3 regions of the Streptomyces sp. NPDC021012 genome follow, and region 1 is predicted to be linked to each of the others. Evidence: riboswitches for the same ligand, from Rfam matches in the RefSeq annotation. Region 1 holds a riboswitch; each other region holds the start of a gene.

The links. A riboswitch is a leader RNA that binds a small molecule or an ion and turns the genes downstream of it on or off. The one in region 1 is predicted to bind cobalamin.
Region 2: another riboswitch for cobalamin. It lies ahead of ACH4TP_RS10290 (ABC transporter substrate-binding protein); the one in region 1 lies ahead of ACH4TP_RS01545 (ribonucleoside-diphosphate reductase subunit alpha).
Region 3: another riboswitch for cobalamin. It lies ahead of cobN (cobaltochelatase subunit CobN); the one in region 1 lies ahead of ACH4TP_RS01545 (ribonucleoside-diphosphate reductase subunit alpha).

The regions. Positions count from the first base shown of each region.
Region 1 covers NZ_JBIRQU010000001.1:341,947-344,254, reverse strand. Annotated here, with positions in the region: gene ACH4TP_RS01545 (ribonucleoside-diphosphate reductase subunit alpha) at 1-986, opposite strand, end outside; cobalamin riboswitch at 1,119-1,262, opposite strand; gene ACH4TP_RS01540 (GNAT family N-acetyltransferase) at 1,305-1,805, opposite strand; gene mctP (monocarboxylate uptake permease MctP) at 1,893-2,308, opposite strand, start outside.
Region 2 covers NZ_JBIRQU010000003.1:109,996-112,303, reverse strand. Annotated here, with positions in the region: gene ACH4TP_RS10295 (FecCD family ABC transporter permease) at 1-425, opposite strand, end outside; gene ACH4TP_RS10290 (ABC transporter substrate-binding protein) at 422-1,474, opposite strand; cobalamin riboswitch at 1,561-1,686, opposite strand; gene ACH4TP_RS10285 (cold-shock protein) at 1,783-1,989, opposite strand; gene ACH4TP_RS10280 (DJ-1/PfpI family protein) at 2,183-2,308, opposite strand, start outside.
Region 3 covers NZ_JBIRQU010000005.1:198,439-200,746, forward strand. Annotated here, with positions in the region: gene cobN (cobaltochelatase subunit CobN) at 1-1,033, opposite strand, end outside; cobalamin riboswitch at 1,112-1,245, opposite strand; gene ACH4TP_RS18390 (cobalamin biosynthesis protein CobG) at 1,540-2,308, shown strand, end outside.

The DNA.
Region 1 (2,308 bases):
AGGTTGTGCGTACGGCGCTGGTCCTCGCCCGTGTTGTCGCGGAGCTCCAGGAACTCCTCGATGTCCGCGTGCCAGGTCTCCAGGTAGACGGCGGCGGCGCCCTTGCGGCGGCCGCCCTGGTTCACCGCGGCGACGGAGGCGTCGAGGGTCTTCAGGAACGGCACGATGCCGTTGGAGTGCCCGTTGGTGCCGCGGATCAGCGAACCGCGGGCGCGGATGCGGGAGTACGACAGGCCGATGCCGCCCGCGTGCTTCGAGAGGCGCGCGACCTGGTGGTAGCGGTCGTAGATGGAGTCCAGCTCGTCCTGCGGGGAGTCCAGGAGGTAGCAGGAGGACATCTGCGGGTGGCGGGTGCCGGAGTTGAAGAGCGTGGGGGAGGACGGCAGGTAGTCCAGGCGGCTCATCAGGCCGTACAGCGCCGCGACTTCGTCGAGCGCGCGGGCCGAGTCGTCCTCGGCGAGGCCGCAGGCGACGCGCAGCATGAAGTGCTGCGGGGTCTCGATCACCTTGCGGGTGATCGGGTGGCGCAGCAGGTAGCGCGAGTAGAGGGTGCGCAGACCGAAGTAGCCGAAGCGGTCGTCGCCGGCCGGGTCGATCGTGGCGTCGAGCCGGGTCGCGTGCGCCGCGACGAGCTCGGCGGTGCGGTCGGCGATGAGGCCCTCGCGGTGACCGACGGCGACGGAGGCCGAGAAGGAGACGGCGCCCTGGCCGGCCGCCTCGTCGGCGATCGTGATGGTGAGGAGCCGGGCGGCGAGCCGGGAGTACGCGGGGTCATCGGCGATCAGGCCGGCGGCCGCCTCGGTGGCCAGCTCGCGCAGCTCCGCCTCGTCCGACGTGGCGCTGCGGCCGCGCAGCGCGGCGGCGGCGACCTTGCCGGGGTCGGTGTCCGGGAGGTCGGCGGTGAGATCGGTCAGGGTCCGCAGGAGTACGGTCCCGGGGCCGTCGGTCTCGATCGCTGCGGCCGGATCGGCGGGCGCGATGGTCACGTGGGGGCTCTCCCTCGCTCGGCTCGGGGCCATGGCGGGGGGAGGCGGGCAGGCGGGCACCCGTACGCGCGGGCGCGCCGCGTCCACCGGCCCACTCCGCGAGGCCCGGACGTCTGTGACACCCGGAACGGACGGACCGGGTGCGCTGCCGGCAGGTCCTCGGACTCGCTCCGTACGAAGAACGAAACCTCACGAAGCACACCGTTGCGGGACAGTTCCGGATTCGCGCCGGATTTCCCTGCGTCGACAGCGAGGACGAGCATACATGTGGGGGGCGCCGCTCATTGCACCCCCCACATGTTGTGTCGGTCCCGGGAGTTACAACTCCAGGGCGTACGTGCGCAGCGAGTGATCGGGGACCGGCTCCCAGTCCCGCTCGGGGGTGCGGACGAAGCCGAGCCGCTCGTAGATCCGGTGCGCGGAGACCATCAGACCGGCCGTGGAGAGCACCAGCCGCGCACACCCGGGAAGGGCCCGCGCCCGGTCCACGCAGGCGCGGACGAGGGCCTCTCCGACGCCCCTGCCGCGCGCCGCCGGAGCGACCACGAGCATCCGGAACTCGGCCTCGCCGGGGACAGCGATGTCCGCCCAGGGGGTGCCGCCGGGGGCGAAGGTGACCCCGCCGACGATCCCGCCGTCGGCGTCGACGGCGACGAGCACCTCGCTCTCGCGGGCCCGGCGGGCCGTGTCGCGGAGCACGTCCAGGTAGAAGTCGTCCTCTCCGTGCAGCAGCAGCCCGTCATTCAGATAGGTGAACCCGGTGAGGTCGCCGAGCTGCTCGTACTCCTCGGGCCGTACCGCCCTGATCGTGAAGTCCATGCCCGCCAGTCTGCCGCGCCCGGTCATGCGGAGGGGCCCGGGTTTCTCCTGGTGAGATCCCGGGCCCCTCTTCGACGTGTCCGTGGGTCAGTGCGCTCCGGCGCCGACCTTCGGGAGGTCGCGGACACCGGCGTCGCCCGCGTCCGCCGTGTAGTCCTCCGGGGAGGTCTCGTCGACGCCCTCGGGGGCCTTGACGGCCTTGAGGACGAAGGTCAGGACGACCGTGACGAGGACGTTGAGCACGAAGGAGGTGAGGCCGATGTAGCCGATCTCGCCGATGCCCGGGATCTCGGCGGCCGAGCCGCCGAAGTGCTTCTGGGTCGGGCTGGCGACGCCGTACGCGGCGGCCGTGCCGTAGACCATGCCGACGGCCCAGCCGGCGAGCAGCGCCCAGCGGTGGAACCAGCGGGTGAACAGGCCGCCGACCAGGGCCGGGAAGGTCTGCAGGATCCAGATGCCGCCGAGCAGCTGGAAGTTGATGGCGACCGTCTTGTCCATGGTGA
Region 2 (2,308 bases), on a different contig from region 1:
AGGAACGCCCCGCCGGTGACGGAGAGGAGGCCGCCGCCGACACCGAGGACGACGACCGCGACCGCGCCGGTCGAGGCGCCGGAGGAGACGCCCAGGACGAAGGGGTCGGCGAGCGGGTTGCGCAGCAGCGACTGCATCACCGCCCCGCAGACGGCGAGTCCGGCGCCGCAGACGGCGGCGAGGAGGGTACGGGGCAGCCGCAGGTCCCAGACGATCCCGTCGCGGATCGGCGAGAGTTCGGAGGCGCCGCCGCCGAGGTGGGCGGCGACCACGGACCCGACCTCGCCGACGCCGATGTCCGCCGGGCCGATGGTGATGGCCACGGCCACGGACAGGCCGAGCAGGACGAGCCCGGCCACGGTCCACAGCAGCGCCGTGAGGCGTACCGGCCGGGCCGGCCGGGTTGCCAGGAGGGGCGTGCTCACTTCGCGAGACCGTACGAGCGGAGCGCGGCCGCCACCTTCTCGATGCCCTCGACGGTGCGGAGGGTGGGGTTGAGCGCCTGGCCGCTGAGCAGGACGTAGCGCTTGTGCTTCACGGCCGCCATGTTCCGGGTGACGGGGTCGGACTCCAGGAACTCGATCTTCTTGGCGGCGCTCTCGGCGGACTGCGCGCGGCGGGTCAGATCGCCGAGCACGAGGACGTCGGGGTCGCGGTCCGCGACGGTCTCCCAGTTGATCTGGGGCCACTCCTCGCGGGTGTCGTCGAAGACGTTCTTCGCCCCGAGCGCGTTCGTGACGATCCCGGGCGCTCCGCAACAGCCCGCCATGTAGGGCGACTTGGAGTCCGAGTACCAGTAGAGGACGGTGGCGTCGGTGAAGTCGGCCGCCGCCGTGGCCTTCGCCACCCGGGCCTTGAGCCCGGCCACGAGCTTCTCGCCGCGCTCGGGGACCGCGAACACCCGGGCCAGGTCGCGGATCTCGCCGTAGACGGTCTCCATGGTGAGGGGGCGGGTGCGGACGCCGTCGCCGTCGCCGCTGTTGTCCTTGCCGACGCAGTCGGTGGGCGAGAGGTACGTGGGGACGCCGAGCTGCTCGAAGCGCTCGCGGGGCGCCACTCCGCCCTTGCCGAGGGTGTACCCGAACGAGGCGGCCACGAAGTCGGGTTCGGTGTCGAGGACCTTCTCGAAGGAGGGGTAGCGGTCGGCCAGGCGCGGCACCTTCGCGTTCTCCCGCTCAAGTCCCTTGAGCACCGGGTCCGTCCAGGTCGCGGTGCCCACCATGCGGTCGGCGAGGCCGAGGGAGAGCATGATCTCCGCCGCCCCCTGGTCGAGGGCGACGGCCCGGCGCGGGGCGCGGTCGACGCGGACCGGCCGTCCGCAGTTCTCGTCGAGGGTGACGGGGTACCCGTGCTCGGGGGCGCTCTTCCCGGACGGCGCGGAGGACCCGCCTCCGCAGCCGGTCACCGTCGCGGTGAGGAGCAGGACGCCGGCCAGGGCGAGCACGGCGGAGCGGACGGGGTGTGCGAGCGGCACGGGAACTTCCTCTGCGGCCACGGCTCATACGCGGAGCCTGTCGTACGGTCCTCCCCGGGCGGCGGCGTGCCGCCGGGGCCGCCAGCAGGTCTTCGGACTCGGGGTCGGCCGGACGGGGCGCCTTCCCGGGCCCGTCGTGCCGCCCAGTGGCCGATGCTCCGCCCGTCGCCCTCACCGCTGCGCGTCAGTTCCGGTCTTCCACCGGATTCCCTGACCCGTGCACGTACCCGTTCAGGTGCGTACAAAGGTGCGACTGGCCTCGGCACAGTACCACCGGGCGGCGCCCCCGCCCCGGGGCCCGGTCCGTGTCAGACGCGCAGCTCCCTGGCCTCGAAGCGGCCGTCTCCGAGGACCAGGACGAAGGAGACCTGCTGCCCCTCGGAGACCGTCCGCGTCGCGCTCTCGATGTCCTCCGCGCGGAAGTACACCTGCTCCTCGGACCCCATGGGGACGACGAAGCCGTACCCGGCGAGACGGTTGAAGGAGTGCACGATCCCTTTGCTTCTGCCTTCCACGGCGGCCTCCTCGTCGTCGCCTCGGGGAGATGTCTCAGGGGAGATGTACCCCGCCCGGCCGCCTTTCGCCACCGCCGCCCTCCGGACGGCGCACCACCCTTAACGATCTAGTACAATGTTCAACAGAGGTCCGCTGCCGAAGATCCCCCGTTTCCGGCAGCGGGCCTCACCCTTTTCGCCCTCGCCCTTTTCGTCAGCGCGAGTCCGGCCGGACCCAGACCGTGCCGCGGGCCTCGTACTCCAGCATGGCCTCCAGGCCGTTCGCCGCCTCGGGGCCGAGCTCCCGGCGGACCAGCCAGAGGGCGAGCTCCAGGCCCGA
Region 3 (2,308 bases), on a different contig from region 1:
GGGAGTGCTTCGTCGGGTACGCGGAGAGGACGAGCGCGAGCTTCTTCTCGGCGTTCGGGATGTGGCGGAGCCGGGCGTGCCGGACGGCGATGCCGGCGACGCGGGCCGCGCGCTCGGCGTCGGCGACGTACGCGGGCAGGCCGTCCTCGTCGATCTCCTTGAAGGAGAACGGGACGGTGATGAGGCGGCCGTCGAACTCGGGCACGGCGACCTGGCTGGCGGCGTCCAGCGGGGACAGCCCCTCGTCGTTCTCCTCCCACGCCGACCGCGAACCCGTCAGGCACAGGGCCTGGAGGATCGGCACGTCGAGCGCGGCGAGCGCGCCCGCGTCCCAGGCCTCCTCGTCGCCTCCGGCCTGCGCCTCGGCGGGCTTGGTGCCACCGGCCGCGAGGACGGTGGTGACGATCGCGTCGGCCCCGCGCAGTACGGAGACGAGCTCCGCCTCGGGGGCGCGCAGGGACGCCACGTACAGCGGGAGGGCGCGGGCCCCGGCGTCCTCGATCGCGCCGCACAGGGCGTCGACGAAGGCGGTGTTCCCGCTCATGTGGTGGGCGCGGTAGTAGAGCACGGCCACGGTCGGGCCGGTCACGTCGGCCTTCGGCGTCCGCTCAAGGGGCCCCCAGGTGGGGGCGGCGGCCGGGGCCTCGAAGCCGTGGCCGGTGAGCAGGACGGTGTCGGAGAGGAAGCGGGCCAGCTGCTCCAGGTTCGCCGGGCCGCCGTGCGCCAGATAGGCGTGCGCCTCGGTGGCGACGCCGACGGGGACCGTGGAGGCCTCCATCAGCTGGGCGTCGGGAGCCTGTTCGCCGCTGAGCACGACGACCGGCTTCCCGGCGGCGCGGATCGCGTCCAGGCCCTCCTGCCAGGAGCGGACGCCGCCCAGGAGCCGTACGACGACCAGGTCGACGCCGTCGAGCAGGTCCGGGAGGTCGGCGAGCGGGAGCCGGGAGGGGTTGGCGAAGCGGTACTCCACCGGCCCTCCGGCCGCACGGGCGCTGAGCAGGTCGGTGTCGGAGTGCGACAGCAGCAGGAGCATGGCGAGCTCAGGCCTTCCTCGGGGTTGTCCGCGCCCCGGGTGGTCGTGTGGGATGGGGCCTCCCCTCGCTCGAGCGAAGCCGAGAGCTTGGGGAAGGGAGTTCCTGACTCACCCGTGCCATGGCTGGTACGGGCTCACAGTGGCGGGACCGCGCCGGATTCTCACCGGGCTTCCTCCCCGGGGTCCTGGGACCCCATGCCGCTCTGCATCCTAGATCGTGCCGTGGGCGGGCCCCAGGGAGCGTCGGGGTCGGCCGGATCACACCGGGGATCACACCGGGGCGCACGGCGACGACGCGGGCGGAGCGCCGGCGGCCCGGGAGCGCCGGAGGCGGCAAGCGCCGGCAGCCCGAACCACCGAGCGTCGGCAGGCATCGACGAACCCGGGGCGCCGAAGGGAGCAAGCCCCGGCAGGCCCGGAGCGCCAAGGACCGGCAAGCCCCAGCAGGCCCGGAGGGCCGGAAGTCGGCCGGATCACACCCGGTGGTCAGCCGGTTCCCCGTGGGTATGCTCGCCGCCATGCCGCCCACCCCACCCCCGACGCCCGAACCGGGCGAAGCTCGCGTACGGGACCGTGGCGACGCCTGCCCCGGGGCGCTGCGCCTGCATCCCGCCGACGACGGACGTCTGGCCCGACTGCGCCTGCCCGCAGGGCGCTTGACGGTACGTCAGACCGAGGTGCTGGCCCGTGCGGCCGAGGGTCTGGGCGACGGGCGGATCAGCATCACCTCGCGCGGCAACGCCGAGCTGCGCGGGCTCGGCGAGGGCTGCGGGGCCGAGCTCGCCGCGCTCCTCTCCGAGGCCGGTCTGCTGCCCTCCCCCACCCACGAGCGCGTCCGCAACATCGTGGCCTCGCCCGGCGCGGGGCTCGACGGACTCGGCTGCGCGGACGTGCAGTTGTGGGCGCGCGAGCTGGACGCCGCGCTGTGCGCGGAGCCCCGGGCGGCATCCCTTTCGGGACGGTTCCTGTTCGTCCTGGACGACGGGCGCGGGGACGTCGCCGGGCTCGGCGGCGATGTGAGCTTGGTCGCAGGACCGGACGGGTCCGCCCTCCTGCGCCTCGGCTCGCGGGCGTTCCGGGTGGCCGAGCCCGTCCGCGCCGCCCTCACCGCCGCCCTCGCGTTCCTCGACGCCGCCGAGGCCGCCGGGAACGGGGCCTGGCGGCCCCGCGAACTGCCCGAGGAGCACGTGCCCGACTGGGCCGGGGCCCTCGCGCGGGCCGGGATCACGGCGGAGCCCGTACCCGTACCGCCGCTTCCCGCGTCCCCGCCGCCCG